Regions from separate parts of the Neorhizobium sp. NPDC001467 genome, predicted to be linked through region 3. Evidence: predicted binding sites of a transcription regulator. Region 3 holds the regulator's gene; each other region holds the start of a gene.
The links. The regulator PhoB, encoded in region 3, activates phosphate uptake and scavenging genes when phosphate is short. The targets are predictions, from matches to a motif close to TGTCATNNANCTGTCAT.

Region 1 (5,499 bases), on a different contig from region 3:
TCAGGACGAGAAGGCCAACGTTTCCGCCTGATGGCGTGACGCCGACACTGCGGCGGAGAGGTCATGCCTCTCCGCCGAACCGTTTTGAAAGCCGCGCGTTTTGTCTGGAGTTTGCGTCGCGGCAGATTGCTTCCCACGGTATTCGCCGGCAGGGCAGCAGCCGAAACGAGGCCGCTGGCTGGTTTTCCCGCCGTCACGGTCGACCGAATGGACGCGCCGCCAAACGGCGCCGCCAGCGATCCGTTCGAAGACATGCCCAGATGTTTTCCAGTCTGACGTAAGCATCATATGTCACAGTTCTAATACTGTCGCAGTTTTGTCACGCGTAGGCTGGATGGCTTGAAAAAAGCCTCGTAGGTTACCACTTTGGGCAGGACCAAATGCCTGGAGTTGCTTGCAGGCATGCTCCCGGAAACGGGACGAGAAAGGAAATGACATGACGAATACGACGTCTGATGCACAGGGCCCCGCGACCTACCCGGTCCTGCCGCTGCGCGATATCGTGGTCTTCCCGCATATGATCGTTCCCCTGTTCGTCGGACGTGAGAAATCCATCCGCGCGCTCGAGGAAGTCATGGGCTCCGACAAGCAGATCATGCTTGCAACCCAGATCAATGCCGGCGACGACGATCCGGAATCCTCGGCAATCTACAAGATAGGCACCGTAGCCAATGTCCTGCAGCTCCTGAAGCTGCCCGATGGCACGGTCAAGGTTCTGGTCGAAGGCCGCGCCCGCGCCAAGATCAGCGAATATACCGATCGTGCGGAATTCTACGAAGCCCATGCCGAGACGCTCGACGAACCGCAGGATGATGCGGTCGAAGTCGAAGCGCTGTCGCGCTCCGTGGTTTCGGAGTTCGAAAACTACGTCAAGCTGAACAAGAAGATCTCCCCGGAAGTGGTTGGCGCCGCCAGCCAGATCGAGGACTATTCCAAGCTTGCCGATACGGTTGCCTCGCACCTCTCCATCAAGATCACCGAAAAGCAGGAAATGCTCGAAACGGTGAGCGTCAAGTCGCGCCTTGAAAAGGCGCTTGGCTTCATGGAAGGCGAGATTTCCGTCCTGCAGGTCGAAAAGCGCATCCGCTCGCGCGTCAAGCGCCAGATGGAGAAGACCCAGCGCGAATACTACCTCAACGAACAGATGAAGGCGATCCAGAAGGAGCTCGGCGACGGCGAGGACGGCCGCGACGAGATGGCCGAACTGGAAGAGCGCATCGCCAAGACGAAGCTGTCCAAGGAGGCCCGGGAAAAGGCCGATGGCGAGCTGAAGAAATTGCGCCAGATGAGCCCGATGTCGGCCGAAGCCACCGTCGTGCGCAATTATCTCGACTGGCTCTTGACCATTCCGTGGGGCAAGAAGTCCAAGATCAAGGCCGATCTCAACAATGCCGAACAGATCCTCGAACAGGATCACTTCGGGCTTGAGAAGGTCAAGGAACGCATTGTCGAGTACCTGGCGGTCCAGGCGCGCGCGACGAAGATCAAGGGGCCGATCCTCTGCCTCGTCGGTCCTCCGGGCGTCGGTAAGACGTCGCTCGCCCAGTCGATCGCCAAGGCGACCGGCCGCGAATATGTGCGCATGGCGCTCGGTGGCGTTCGTGACGAGGCCGAAATCCGTGGTCACCGCCGCACCTATATCGGCTCGATGCCCGGCAAGGTCATCCAGTCGATGAAGAAGGCCAAGAAGTCCAACCCGCTTTTCCTGCTCGATGAAATCGACAAGATGGGTTCGGATTTCCGTGGCGATCCGTCGTCTGCTCTGCTCGAAGTACTTGATCCGGCCCAGAACGGCACTTTCATGGATCACTACCTGGAAGTCGAATACGATTTGTCCGACGTGATGTTCATCACCACGGCGAATACGCTGAACATTCCGGGTCCGCTGATGGACCGCATGGAGATCATCCGTATCGCCGGTTACACAGAAGATGAGAAGCGCGAGATCGCCAAGCGTCACCTTCTGCCGAAGGCGATCAAGGAACATGCCCTGCAGCCGAACGAGTTCTCGGTTTCGGACGATGCCCTGATGGCCATCAGCCAGCAATATACCCGCGAAGCCGGTGTTCGCTCCTTCGAGCGCGAGCTGATGAAGCTCGCCCGCAAGGCCGTGACCGAGATCATCAAGGGCAAGACCAAGTCTGTCGCCGTAACGGCGGAGAACATTTCCGACTATCTGGGCGTGCCGCGGTTCCGCCATGGCGAAGCCGAGGGCGAGGATCAGGTCGGTGTCGTGACCGGTCTCGCGTGGACGGAAGTCGGCGGTGAGCTGTTGACGATCGAAGGCGTGATGATGCCGGGCAAGGGTCGCATGACCGTGACCGGCAACCTCAAGGACGTCATGAAGGAATCGATTTCGGCGGCGGCCTCCTATGTCCGCTCGCGCGCCGTCGATTTCGGCATCGAGCCGCCGCGTTTCGACAAGTCGGACATCCACGTCCACGTGCCGGAAGGCGCAACCCCGAAGGACGGCCCGTCGGCCGGCGTCGGCATGGCCACGGCGATCGTCTCGATCATGACCGGCATCCCGGTTTCCAAGGATGTCGCCATGACCGGTGAAGTGACCCTGCGCGGTCGCGTCCTGCCGATCGGCGGCTTGAAGGAGAAGCTGCTTGCAGCGCTTCGCGGCGGCATCAAGAAGGTGCTGATCCCGGAAGAAAACGCCAAGGACTTGGCCGACATTCCGGACAATGTGAAGAACGGCATGGAAATCATTCCGGTCTCGCGCATGGGCGAAGTCATCAAGCATGCACTCATTCGCCAGCCCGAACCGATCGAATGGGACGGCTCGATTGAGACCCCGGTGATCGCGACCGTTGAGGGTTCCGACGAATCGAGCACCACGGTTGCCCATTAAGGCGGCTTTCCGCAGGTCGTTCGCGACCTGCGGGATTATTGCGGGCCAAGTATTTGCGTCGCCAAAAAGCCTTATTTTCCGGGCGTTCCAGCAATACTAGGTATTTATTCCCTGTTTTAATTGGACGCTTCGATCTTTTCCGAAAATGGCCGGCTTTTTGCCGGCCTTTTTTGTGAAAAATGATCCCGCCCCCCTTGTTTTTCAGGCGTTTCCAGAGCTTTTGGGTGCGCAGGGGACGCTCAAAATCATTGTCGCCCCGGAGCTGAACTTGATACGTTTCAAACCATTGAAAGGGGTGGAAACATGAACAAGACCGAATTGGTTACCGCCGTTGCCGAAAAGGCTGGTCTGTCGAAGTCCGACGCCGCATCCGCAGTCGACGCTGTTTTCGACACGGTCCAGGCCGAACTGCAGAAGGGCGGCGACATCCGTCTCGCCGGTTTCGGCAGCTTCTCCGTTTCGCACCGCGAAGCCTCCAAGGGCCGCAACCCGTCGACGGGCGCGGAAGTTGACATCCCGGCGCGCAACGTGCCGAAGTTCTCGGCCGGCAAGGGCCTGAAGGACGCTGTCAACAACAAGTAATTGTCGGACGGGGCAGTCTGCTGCCACAGTCTTGAAACCCCGGAGCATCTCCGGGGTTTTTTGTTGATCGGGCCGCGGGTGTTGCCGTGCCACGCGGCCGTTGCTTTGACCTGACGGGGAACAGGCCGAAGTCATGCCCGGGCCATGTCATGCGCATGTCATGTCAGGCCCCTAGGTGAAGCGCCTCACTGATAAAAATGGGGTCTCCATGAAAACGCTTCTCATCGCCGCCGCCGTTCTGTCCGCCACCGCGAGCATCGCTGCTGCTGATTACGTCTCCTATCTCGACTTTCCGCAGAAGACGGATGACGGCAAGGAATTCAACGTCGCTATCGAGATCCCGCAGGGTAGCTTCACCAAGTATGAAATCGATGCCAAGACCGGTCATGTCGTCGTGGACCGTTACCAGTCCATGCCGGTCGTCTATCCCGGCAATTACGGCTCGATCACCAGTTCCCTTGGCGGTGACAACGATCCGCTCGACGCGATCGTCTACACCCGCGAACCGATCGTTCCGGGCGCCATCATCAAGGTTCGTCCGATCGGCGTTCTGAAGATGATCGATGGCGGTGAAGTTGACGACAAGATTGTCGCCGTGCCGACCAGCAAGATCGATCCCACTTACGACAACATCAAGGAAATCACCGACCTCCCGCAGATCGAGCAGGAGCGCCTCCAGGCCTTCTTCCGTGTCTATAAGCAACTGCCGGCCGGCCGCAAAGCTGTCGAGCTGAACGGCTTTGAAAACGCCGCGCATGCGGAAGGCGAGGTGGCCGAAGCCATTAAGGCCTACAAAGCCAAGAAGTAATCGCGGTTACCTGTGCCGACGATGGGAAAGGCCGGGTTCACCCGGCCTTTTTCGTGCTTCCTCCTTCTCGCCAGAGAGAGGAGACGTTCGAGCGCGAGCCGCCGGGGTGGCAACGACCTGCGCTCCAGCGGAGGATCGTCACCCATGGGCGCCTGCTCCCATCGGTGAGTGGTAGGGAGGGAAAGGGGAGGTACATGACGCGAACCCTGTACGCCGCGATGGCGCCTGTCAGTGATGGTCACAAGGGCTGGGGAACGGCGTCAGCCGGAGACGAAGGACGGCAGCCGCTATTGCTGACCTGAAGCGGCACGCGACACAATCTCGACCATGCTGTTGTGAATGGACGAAGGGACGCCGTGCGTTGCTTCCAGTTTGAACATACGCTGCGGTTTAGCGCTCAGCTGACCGGTTAAGGTCATGCCGCGTGAACAAAAAACCAAACTACATAAAGGAGATGAAAATGGTGGGCGATGAGAGACTCGAACTCCCGACATCCTCGGTGTAAACGAGGCGCTCTACCAACTGAGCTAATCGCCCTACGCTTCAAGCGGATCGTGTCCGCCGCGTCGGTGGCCGTGAGATATGCGGAAGCGCGGAAATCCGCAAGAGGCTTTTTCCGTTTTTTTGAAAAATTTGCGACAGATATGGGGAAATCTCCGTCTGGCGGAGAGCTGGTTGGGGAAAGTTGATTTCGTCATTCTTTTGTCGTCAAAACTTGTTGACACCCGTCCGCGAACCTCTTAGTGAGCGCTCATCCCAAGCGGTTGAGGCCGCCGGGGGAAGGGAAGCTTCTTATTCGAATGCTTCGTTTCGAGATAAGTGCGGGTGTAGCTCAGTTGGTTAGAGTGCCGGCCTGTCACGCCGGAGGTCGCGGGTTCGAGCCCCGTCACTCGCGCCACTATCTCTTCCTCAAACTCTTCTTTCACTTCGGTGGAAGATCGCCGCAAGGCAAAATGCGCGGGTGTAGCTCAGTCGGTTAGAGTGCCGGCCTGTCACGCCGGAGGTCGCGGGTTCGAGCCCCGTCACTCGCGCCATTTCTCTTCATTCTTCCAAGTTCCTAGAGTCCCATTTGTTGGTGCGCATCGGTTCTGCGAACCATCTCGTGCCCATGAGTTCTGTCAGGCAATCTGCGCTTCCCTCTTCCAGAGGCTCTTCTGATGCGTGGCTACATGCCTGCGGTCGCAAACGCATTGCTGGGACTGCCATAGGCTGACCAGCATGGTGCTAGGTATGTGCTGCTGCAGGAGCGACG
Region 2 (5,499 bases), on a different contig from region 3:
CTTCCTTGAGGGCGCGCTGCCGGTGCCGGCTGAAGTGACGCTTTATCCCTCGGCCCTGGTGCTCGCCGCTCTGTTCGGTCTGCTGACGACATTTGCCTTCGCCATCCTGCCGCTTGGCCATGCGCGCGAAGTGCCCGCCACTGCCCTGTTTCGCGAGCAGGGCTTCGAACAGGCGCGCCTGCCGTCATGGCCCTATCTGGTTGCCGCCGGCGTGGCCCTGGCAGCGCTTGCGGGGTTGGCAATCGCCTCTGCCGAAGACCGGTTTATTGCCGCCGTCTTTCTCGGCGCCGTGGCTTTCGCCTTCGTTCTTCTGCGCCTTGTTGCAGCCGCCATCGCCGTGCTTGCCCGAAAATGCCCGCGCGTCGCCTCGCCGGCGCTGCGGCTCGCCATCGGCAATATCCACCGTCCCGGTGCGCTTACTCCGTCCGTCGTCCTTTCGCTGGGTCTCGGTCTGGCTCTGCTGGTCACCCTTACGCTGATCGACGGCAACCTGCGTCGCCAGTTGAACGGCACGATGATGCAGAATGCCCCGAACTTTTTCTTCGTCGATATTCAAAGCGCGGAGCGGGAGCGCTTCGTCGACGTCCTCAAACAGCAGTCGCCGCAGGGCACGATTACGCAGGTGCCGATGCTGCGTGGCCGGATTCTCGCCTTTAACGGAGAGGACGTCGGAAAAATGAACGTGCCGCCGTCCGGCCGCTGGGTTCTGCGCGGCGATCGCGGCATCACATACGATACCGACCTTCCCGCCAATTCCAAACTGGTCGAGGGCCAATGGTGGCCCGCGGATTATGACGGCGATCCGCTTGTTTCCTTTTCCGCGGAAGAAGCGCGCGAACTGGGTCTGAAGATCGGCGATGCCGTCACCGTCAACGTGCTCGGCCGCAATATCACCGCTCGGATTGCCAATTTCCGCAGCATCGCCTGGGAATCCCTCTCGATCAACTTCGTCATGGTGTTTTCGCCCAATACGTTCCGAGGGGCCCCGCATGCTTGGCTGGCGACGCTAACCGATACGGGTGCGTCGCCGCAGGTGGAAGCCTCCATCCTGAAGGCAGTGACCAACACCTTTCCGACCATTACCAGTGTGCGGGTCAAGGATGCGATCGATATCGTCGACCAGTTGGTCGGCCAGCTTGCCACCGCGATCCGGGCGGCGGCGGCCGTGGCGCTGATCGCATCCGTGCTGGTACTGGCGGGTGCGCTTGCGGCCGGCAACCGCGCCCGCACACACGATGCCGTCATCCTGAAGACGCTTGGCGGCACACGTTCCATGCTCATCCGCGCCTTCAGCTACGAATACATGATCCTCGGCGCGGCGACCGCCATATTCGCGCTGTTCGCGGGGACGGCAGCCGCCTGGTATGTGGTCGCCAAAATCATGCGCCTGCAGTCTGCCTTCATGCCGGATGTGGCATTGCTGACGCTGGTGATCGCGCTGGTGCTGACGGTCGGCATCGGGCTTGCCGGCACATGGCGTATCCTCGGCCAGAAGGCGGCTCCCGTATTGCGCGAGCTTTGAAACAGCGCACGAGCGCAGCCTTGCAACATTAAATTCCTGTCATGGTCGGGAATCCAGAGTCAGAACCTTGAATGCCGGCGCAACTGCCAGCATATTCATGCCATGCCTGCTGGAGCTCCGCAGCGGCGCCCGGCCATGCCGGCACACCGAACGTTCTCGGAACTTTGAGAGGAAAACATGGCTGATCCCCAGAACTATCAACACCGCATGGCACGCGGCGGCGTGCAGTCAGGCGCGATGATCGATCAGGGCCTGCGCTCCTATATGCTCAAGGTCTACAACCTGATGGCGCTCGCCTTGGCCATCACCGGCCTGGCCGCCTATGGAACCTATAGCGCTGCCATCAGCAGCCCGGCCTTTGCCCAGGCGATCTTCGGCTCTCCGCTTCGCTGGGTGGTGATGCTTGCGCCGCTGGCGCTCGTCTTCTTCCTGAGCTTCCGCATCCATAAGCTGAGCGTTTCTGCCGCACAGACGACGTTCTGGATCTACGCCGCATTGATGGGCCTGTCCCTATCGTCGATTTTCATGGTCTACACGAGCGAGAGCATCGTCCAGACCTTCTTCATCACCGCTGCTTCCTTTGGTGCGCTGTCGCTTTACGGCTATAGCACGCGCAAGGATCTGTCGGCGATGGGCTCGTTTCTGATCATGGGCCTGTTCGGCCTGATCATCGCCTCGATCGTCAATATTTTCCTGGCCTCTTCCGCCCTCGGCTTTGCCATCTCGGCCATCGGCGTGCTGATCTTCGCCGGCCTGACCGCCTATGATACGCAGAAGATCAAGGAAATGTACTACGAAGGCAATGACGTGACCACGACCGGCCGCATGGCCATTATGGGCGCACTGACGCTTTATCTCGACTTCATCAACCTCTTCCTGTTCCTGCTGCGTTTCCTCGGAAACCGCGACTGAGAACAACACGAGCGTGACGAAGGGGCGGCCCCGGGGCCGCCTTTTTGTTGTCCGAATACCCGGCCTGCCATAGTGTAAATCTAAACTGATACCGGCCGGCTTACCCATGACCGTTCACCTGCGCGACGCAACGCCCGCCGATCTGCCGGCAATCACTGAAATTTATCGCGACAGCGTGCTTCATGGTTCTGCAAGCTACGAGATAATCCCGCCGGATCAGGCGGAGATGAGCGATCGTTTCCACGCCGTCGGGGCGAAGGGATATCCCTATATTGTCGCCGAGGCAGAAGGGAACGGGATTCTCGGGTTTGCCTATGCCTCCGCCTTTCGAACCCGCCCGGCCTATCGCTGGCTGGTGGAGGATTCGATCTATCTCGCCCCGGACGCGCGCGGACAGGGCGTCGGCAAAGCGCTTCTGAAAGAGCTTCTGGCTCGCTGCGAGGCACTGGGCTTTCGCCAGATGGTCGCCGTCATTGGCGGCGTCAGCCCCGCATCGGTGGCGCTCCACAAAAGTCTGGGCTTTGAAATGACCGGCACCATCAAGGGCGCAGGGTTCAAGCACGGCAAGTGGCAGGACACGATCTTCATGCAGATTGCTCTCGGTGAGGGAACGGAAACGCTGCCCGACCCAGCCACCTATCCCGGCTCGCTCTTTCGCGGTTAGAAGCGGCAGGGCCGATCAATCGACGAGCTTCAGCGCCTTGTCGAAGACCTTCAGTACCTGTTGCAGGTCATGGCCGCGCTTCAGGATCCTGCCCTGAGTATTGACGACGGAAAAGGCACCCTGCTTGGCCGCCAGTTTCGGATTTTTCTCTATTCTGAAAAGCGGCATTTCGCCGGATCGCTTGAAGACGGAAAACACCGCCTTTTCCCTGGTGTGATCGATGGCATAGTCCTTCCACTCCCCCTCGCCCACCATGCGGCCATAAATCCACAGGATGGCGTCGAGCTCGCGTCGGTGAAAGGTGATCGGCAGCGGATCGCGGTTCTGTCTGTAATGGTCGAGATCGACAACGACGGCACTGTCTTCGGGGTTCGATCCCCTCGGAAAATCCGGGTGGTCAGTCATCATGGCTCCAGATCGAAGATTGCAGACATATGACAGTGTGCCTCAGCGCCAGGAAAATGCAAGCCCGGCCGGTTGCGGCTGAGATGCTGCGCAAAACCCTTAGATGCAATCGAACAAGGTTATTTTTATCGCCGCATTTCGGTCAAAACAGCGCCTGAATCCGGCGCGAGATTGGCATTGTTGGTTGACGCCATCGCGTCAAGCAAGCCCGATCCGGAGCGCTGACCCTTACCCCCAGCCCCCCAACGTTCCGGATCGGGCAGCCAACATCCTCGCGGCCTCGTGAGACCGTCCTTCACACATTTCATTGAATGAATCGGTATCAGTCGCGCTTGCGTCCGGCCATCAGCACCGTCGCGCCGACGATGGCGGCAGGCTCCCCGCCGGGCTTCGACGATTGCAGAAGAATGGCGCAGCCATCCTTCTTACCCTTGCCCATGGTGCGCGCGGGCACGGTGATCTTCATGTCCTTGCCATCCCACATGCCGACGGTCTGCACGTCATAGACGCTGTGCCAGTATTCCATCTGCTTGCCGGTATTTTCGCCCTTTTCGACGGCGACCTTTTCCTTTTTGGTAAAATAGGCGATTACGATATCGGCCTTGCCGGTACCGGCGCCGATACTGATCTCGATTTCCTCGCCATTCATGTCCGCCTTGACGGGAACGGTCAGGCCCTGACCGGCACCCTTCATTCCGTCCATCTTCTGGTTGATGGCGGCGACATCCGTTCCGATCAGGTGGTCGCGGCCGTTGACCACCGCCTGTGGCGTGTAGACCCCGCTGCGGCCGAAGGAATGGGCATAGCCATATTGCCGCTCGGTGTTCTCCTTGGAACTCAGCGTATCGGTCCAGCCGAGATAGTTCCAGTAATCGACGTGATAGGCGAGCGCGACGACATCCCCCTGCTCGACCAGTTTTTTCAGTGCGGCATCGGCCGGCGGACAGGAAGCGCAGCCCTGCGCGGTGAACAATTCGACGACACCCTTTGGGTTTTCAACCTCGCCGGCGCTGGCAAGACCGGCAGACAACAGGCCGATCAGGAATGCGGCGCTACGGACAGTCGGAAACATCGAACAAAACCTTTTGGACGAACCGGGCGGGAGGAGGAGGTAACGGCGCGGCCACGCGCTTTTCCATTCCTCAAAATACGCAAAGCATCTGGTCAAACGGAAGTCACAACCGGGTGAGGGACAGTCACGAAATCGGTCTACCTATCATATTCATCACGACCATATGTCACTTATCGAAAATCGCACCCACTTCAAACAAGTTTCAGCAGGCCCTGGGTTAGGTAGACGGCGCCGACGGCTGTCACGACCCACCGGGTCCAGCTGCGGAAATTGGCGTCAGTCATCTTTTGCAGGATACCATTGCCTGCCCGCGCCCCGAAAATGGCGATCGGTGCAGCAAGTAACACGGAAACGGCGTCCATGGTCGGAAGGTCGAAGGCGGCCTGCCAATAGAAGGTGATTTTTGCGAGATGCGACAAGGTCTGGATCGACGCCTTGGTGGCGATGATCTTGCGTCGGTCCATCTGGGTACGGATGAAGAAGATGTCGACCGTGGGGCCCGCAACGCCGACGCTGATCGTCATCGCGCCTGAGAGCAGGCCGGCCAGAAAGGCATGGGACGGTCGCGCAGCGTCGAGTTGCAGCCTGTTGACGGGCAACCACACCAGGATCGGCATCAGGCCGACCCCGATCAGAACCACGATCAGGCTTGGGGTATAATTGGTGAGAAAAAGGATGAACGCGGCAAGGGCCACGCCGGAACACAGGAAGGCCAGGATCTTCCAGTCGATATAGGCGCGCGAGAACCATGCCCGCGACCCGTTGGACACCATCTGGATGACGCCCTGGATCGCAATGGCCGTGCCGACCGGGTAGAGGAAGAGCAGAACCCAAAGCAGGATCAGGCCGCCCGCCATTCCGAAAATGCCGGACAGCAGCGACGTCAGGAAGACGGTGACTGCCATGCCGATGAATATCACGAGG
Region 3 (5,499 bases):
AACAGATCATCGACAAGGATAACGAGCGCGCCACCAATCCGCAGAAGCTGATGACGGCGAACTATCCGATCGTCGCCCGCAATGCGGTCGCCAAGGCGCTCGGCGTTGCCGAAAGCGACACTTCGGCCCTGCGTGCGGTCAACCAGATGATCTCCAACGGCGTGCGCGCCCAGTTGCGCGACATGGTTGTTGCCAACCCGCAGATCATCGGCACCACGCAGACCGTCTCGCTGCTCGCCGCCGGCGATATCGACAGTGCCTGGAAAGGCCAGATCAACCTCGAAGTGTCGGAAGACAACCGCAAGGTTTCCGACCAGCAGGTCGGCTGGATGAACAAGCTGGCCGAAGCCGGTGCGCTCGCCAAGCATTTCAACGGCGGCATCTTCTTCAACGGTGCGTCCAGCCGTCCGGAAGCCGCCGGCGTCGGCGTCGCCCTGATCGGCTCGTTCTACATGATGCTGATCGTGCTTGTCCTGTCGCTGCCGATCGGTGTTGCCGCTTCGATCTATCTTGAGGAATTCGCACCGAAGAACAGGCTGACCGACCTGATCGAGGTGAACATCAACAACCTCGCGGCCGTGCCTTCGATCGTTTACGGTCTTCTCGGCCTTGCCGTCTTCATCAATTTCATGGAACTGCCGCGCTCGGCTTCGCTGGTCGGCGGTCTCGTTCTGACCCTGATGACGCTGCCGACCATCATCATCGCCACCCGCGCGGCGCTGAAGGCGGTTCCGCCGTCGATCCGGGCTGCCGCACTCGGGCTCGGCGCGTCGAAGATGCAGACCATCTTCCACCACGTTCTGCCGCTTGCCATGCCGGGCATCCTGACCGGCACCATTATCGGCCTGGCGCACGCGCTCGGCGAAACCGCGCCGCTTCTCCTGATCGGCATGGTCGCCTTCGTCGCCAACTACCCGACGACCCCGCTCGATCCGTCCACGGCCCTGCCTGTTCAGATCTACATGTGGGCCAACGAGGCGGAACGCGCCTTTGTCGAAAGAACCTCGGGAGCGATCATCATCCTGCTCCTGTTCCTCATTGTCATGAACGTCGGCGCGATCCTCTTGCGTCGTCGTTTCGAACGGCGCTGGTAGAAGGAGCTCTGTTATGAACATGATGTCTGAAGCAGCAGTGGAAAAGGCGCTAGACAAGAAGATGAATGACATGTCCTACAAGATGATCGGCAACGACGTCTCCGTCTATTACGGCGAGAAACGCGCCCTGTTCGACGTCAACCTCAATGTTCGCGAAAACACGGTCACGGCTCTCATCGGCCCGTCGGGTTGCGGCAAGTCGACCTTCCTGCGCACGCTGAACCGCATGAACGACACGATCGAAGGCTGCCGCGTCACCGGCAAGATCACCCTCGATGGCGACGATATCTACGACAAGGAAATCGACGTCGTGGAACTGCGTGCGCGCGTCGGCATGGTGTTCCAGAAGCCGAACCCGTTTCCGAAGTCGATCTACGAAAACATCGCTTACGGCCCGCGTATCCATGGTCTGGCCAAGAACAAGGCGGACATGGACCAGATCGTCGAGGCCAGCCTTCAGCGCGCGGGTCTGTGGACGGAAGTCAAGGATCGTCTGCAGGAAGGCGGCACCGGCCTGTCCGGTGGTCAGCAGCAGCGCCTGTGCATCGCGCGTGCCGTTGCCGTTTCGCCGGAAGTCATCCTGATGGACGAGCCCTGTTCGGCGCTCGACCCGATCGCAACCGCAAAGGTCGAGGAACTCATCCACGAACTGCGCGCCAATTACACGATCGTCATCGTCACGCACTCCATGCAGCAGGCCGCCCGCGTGTCGCAGCGTACGGCGATGTTCCACCTCGGCCAGCTGGTCGAGGAAAACGACACCGACAAGATGTTCACCAACCCGGATGACCAGCGTACGCAGGATTACATCATGGGCCGTTTCGGCTGATTTGGGTGCTTCACCCGGATTGCCAGACCTTACGACATCAAGGATCAGAAAAATGGTTTCGACCCATATTCTTTCGGCCTACGACGAAGAGCTGAAATACCTGAACCGCCGCATTTCCGAAATGGGTGGCCTGGCCGAGCAGATGTGCTCCGATGCCGTGCGCGCCCTCGTCAACTCGGATACGGCGCTTGCCCAGAAGATCATCTCCGACGACGTGATCCTCGATCACGCCGAACGCGAGATCCAGGACAAGGCGATCGTGACCATTGCCAAGCGCCAGCCGATGGCGTCCGACCTTCGCGAGATCATCGGGACGCTGCGCATCGCGGCCGATCTCGAGCGCGTCGGCGACCTTGGCAAGAACACCGCCAAGCGCGTCATTGCCGTGCAGGGCACCGGTGTGCCGCGCAAGCTTGCCCGCGGTCTCGAGCATCTCTCCGAGCTTGCCCTGGTGCAGCTCAAGGACGTCCTCGACGTCTTTGCCAGCCGCTCGGCCGAGAAGGCGGAAATCATCCGCCAGCGCGACGAGGAAATCGACGCGATGTACACGTCGCTGTTCCGCGAGCTCCTGACCTACATGATGGAAGATCCGCGCAACATCACGTCGTGCACCCATCTCCTGTTCTGCGCCAAGAACATCGAGCGCATCGGCGACCACGCCACCAACATCGCCGAGACCATCTATTACATCAAGACCGGTGCCCAGCTCGAAGGCGAACGTCCGAAGGACGATACGGCAAACACGGTTGGTGCGCTCGTCGAGTGACGGGCGGAACGGAGCAGATCAGACATGCTACCCAAGATCGCGGTCGTTGAAGACGAAGAAGCGCTGAGCGTGCTTCTTCGTTACAATCTCGAAGCCGAAGGATACGAGGTCGACACCGTGCTGCGCGGTGACGAAGCCGAAATCCGACTTCAGGAACGCGTTCCTGACCTTCTCATCCTCGACTGGATGCTGCCGGGCGTTTCCGGCATTGAGCTGTGCCGACGGCTGCGCATGCGGCCGGAGACCGAACGACTGCCGATCATCATGCTGACGGCACGCGGCGAGGAGAGCGAACGGGTTCGTGGCCTGGCCACCGGCGCCGACGATTACGTCGTAAAACCGTTCTCCACGCCCGAACTGATGGCCCGCGTCAAGGCGATGCTGCGCCGTGCCCGTCCGGAAGTGCTCTCAAGCGTCCTGAAATGCGGCGACATCGAGCTCGATCGCGAAACCCACCGCGTTCACCGCAAGAGCCGCGAAGTCCGGCTTGGACCGACCGAGTTTCGCCTGCTGGAATTCCTGATGGTGTCACCCGGCCGCGTCTTCTCGCGCTCGCAGCTGCTGGATGGCGTCTGGGGCCATGATATCTATGTCGACGAGCGCACCGTCGACGTGCATGTCGGGCGCCTGCGCAAGGCGCTGAACTTCTCCAACATGCAGGATGTCATCCGCACCGTTCGTGGCGCGGGCTATTCGATGGAAGCCTGAGACGCTTTATCTGCGTTGAAATTGAAAAGGCCCGGATGTGCATCGCGCATCCGGGCCTTTTCTCATTCATCCGCTGTGATTTACTCGGCGGGAGCCTGCGCCTCGCGCCATTCCGGCAGCGGAAAGATCCGGTCATAGGCCATGTTGAAGACGAAGGCATAGACCAGATAGAAGGTCGCAAACGAGATATCCATCACCAGCGCCTGCCAGATCGTCACCCCAAGATACCAGGCGATGAACGGTAGCAGCACGACCAGCAGGCCGAGCTCGAACAGGAAGGTGTGGGCGACACGCAAGGGCAGCGTCTTTTGAGTGCTGCCGCGGAATTTCTGCATCAGATGGTCGAAGCCGAGATTGTAGACATAGTTCCAGGCCGTGGCGACGGTTGCCGAAACGATGCCGACGACGCCGACATGCTCGACGGGCAGGTGGAAAACGAAGGATGCGAGTGGCGTGAAGATTGCCAGCCCGATGACCTCAAAGCTAATGGCATGACGAATACGATCGCGCGTGGTGCGCATAGTCAACCCCTTGGGTTTGGCCGGGTCGTCCCGGTGTTTCATGCCCAGTACGGGGGAGGTCGTCCTCGCAAGCCGTAATTAGGTGTTTGCCCATCTAATGGCAAGCGGCGTTACGGCAAACCTGCCTTGCAACCAGGCAAATGCCGGATCGGTAGGCGCAAAAAAAAGCGGGCTGGAAGCCCGCTTTCATCTCTTGCGCTAGCGGCCTTGCCTGCTCAGGCGCGGGCAACGGCCTTGTTGCGACGCTCGTTGACCGGCTGGTAGGCCATGCGGCCATGGTATTTGCAGTAGGGCGAATTGTCCGGGGATTCGGCGCCGCAGAAGTGGAAGTCGTCCTTCAGCGGATCGCCCATCGGCCATTTGCAGGTGCGCTCGGTCAGTTCCGTCAGCGCCAGCTTGCGGTTGATCGGCACGACGATGTTGCCGGCCGGCTTGTAGACGGCAACGTCCTGCGTCGTCGCCTCCATCTCCATCTCTTCGCGGACCAGGGTAGCGCCGGCCGGGCGCTGCGCGGTGCGAGCCTGCGGACGGGCCGCAAAATTGCTCTGCGGGCGCGGTGCGGAAGCAGCGACGCGCTTGGCCGGGCGCGGTGCAGCACTCGCTGCTCCGCCGGCTTTCGCGCGGCCCGGCAGATTGAGGCGGTGGACCTTGCCGATCACCGCGTTGCGGCTTACGCCTCCAAGTTGCGCCGCGATCTGGCTGGCGCTCAGACCTTCGGCCCATAATTTCGTCAGTCGCTCGACCCGCTCGTCAGTCCAGTTCATGCTGTCTCTCCGCCGTGAGGTGCTGAACGTGGCTTGAATCGATCACCGATCCGGCGAATGAATCCGCCAGAAAATACTACATCTATACTTTTGGTGACCAGTTCCGCCGCATGCAGCCTAGTAATTGAGAATAACCTAGTGTGGGGGTGACTCCGTGGCAAGAGTCGGGCGAATCACCGCGAATCGATTTTCCGGTTTTCCCCAACTTGCTGGCCCGGCGAGTCATATTTGTCACAGCTTCTGGGCGAGTGAACCGTCGCGCGGGATAGGGCGAAATTGCCTGCTTTGAAAGGTGTTTTGTTGACAGCGCACAGGGAAATGCGGATAGTCCTCCCGCCGCCTTTCCAGGCGGCATTTTCAATTCCGGCCGTGGCGAACGCGGTCGATCTGTGAGCATTCAGGAGATATGTCGCCATGGCTGAAGCCGCCCTTTTCGACACGTTTGCCCGGGCTCCGCTTCGCTTCGAGCGCGGCGAGGGCGTTTGGCTTGTGACGGAAGGCGGCGAGCGATATCTCGATTTTGGTGCGGGCGTCGCAGTCACCTCCTGCGGCCATTCCAATCCGCATCTGGTCAATGCGCTGAAGGCGCAGGCGGAAAAGGTCTGGCACCTCTCCAACCTCTATGAAATCCCGGAGCAGGAGCGGCTCGCCCGCCGCCTGACGGAAGCGACGTTCGCAGACAAAGTGTTCTTCACCAATTCGGGAGCGGAAGCGCTGGAATGCGCCATCAAGACGGCGCGTCGTTATCACTTCTCCAAGGGTAATCCGGAAAAATTCCACATCGTCACCTTCGAAGGTGCCTTCCACGGCCGCACGA

Region 1: ACQKKX_RS12325 (inorganic diphosphatase) is a predicted target of PhoB. The motif match lies at 3,585-3,601, and genes of this name have one in related genera.
Region 2: ACQKKX_RS11050 (DUF2794 domain-containing protein) is a predicted target of PhoB. The motif match lies at 3,522-3,538, and genes of this name have one in related genera.

The regions. Positions count from the first base shown of each region.
Region 1 is NZ_JBNNPS010000005.1:86,132-91,630, reverse strand. It holds gene clpX (ATP-dependent Clp protease ATP-binding subunit ClpX) at 1-31, shown strand, start outside; gene lon (endopeptidase La) at 437-2,857, shown strand; gene ACQKKX_RS12335 (hypothetical protein) at 3,003-3,164, shown strand; gene hupB (DNA-binding protein HupB) at 3,161-3,439, shown strand; gene ACQKKX_RS12325 (inorganic diphosphatase) at 3,648-4,247, shown strand; tRNA gene ACQKKX_RS12320 (tRNA-Val) at 4,709-4,784, opposite strand; tRNA gene ACQKKX_RS12315 (tRNA-Asp) at 5,069-5,145, shown strand; tRNA gene ACQKKX_RS12310 (tRNA-Asp) at 5,205-5,281, shown strand.
Region 2 is NZ_JBNNPS010000004.1:147,658-153,156, reverse strand. It holds gene ACQKKX_RS11065 (ABC transporter permease) at 1-1,522, shown strand, start outside; gene ACQKKX_RS11060 (Bax inhibitor-1/YccA family protein) at 1,700-2,434, shown strand; gene ACQKKX_RS11055 (N-acetyltransferase family protein) at 2,541-3,098, shown strand; gene ACQKKX_RS11050 (DUF2794 domain-containing protein) at 3,114-3,503, opposite strand; gene ACQKKX_RS11045 (DUF1223 domain-containing protein) at 3,826-4,575, opposite strand; gene ACQKKX_RS11040 (TSUP family transporter) at 4,767-5,499, opposite strand, start outside.
Region 3 is NZ_JBNNPS010000009.1:62,691-68,189, reverse strand. It holds gene pstA (phosphate ABC transporter permease PstA) at 1-1,094, shown strand, start outside; gene pstB (phosphate ABC transporter ATP-binding protein PstB) at 1,108-1,923, shown strand; gene phoU (phosphate signaling complex protein PhoU) at 1,976-2,689, shown strand; gene phoB (phosphate regulon transcriptional regulator PhoB) at 2,714-3,397, shown strand; gene ACQKKX_RS16665 (PACE efflux transporter) at 3,478-3,918, opposite strand; gene ACQKKX_RS16660 (GcrA family cell cycle regulator) at 4,134-4,682, opposite strand; gene ACQKKX_RS16655 (aspartate aminotransferase family protein) at 5,097-5,499, shown strand, end outside.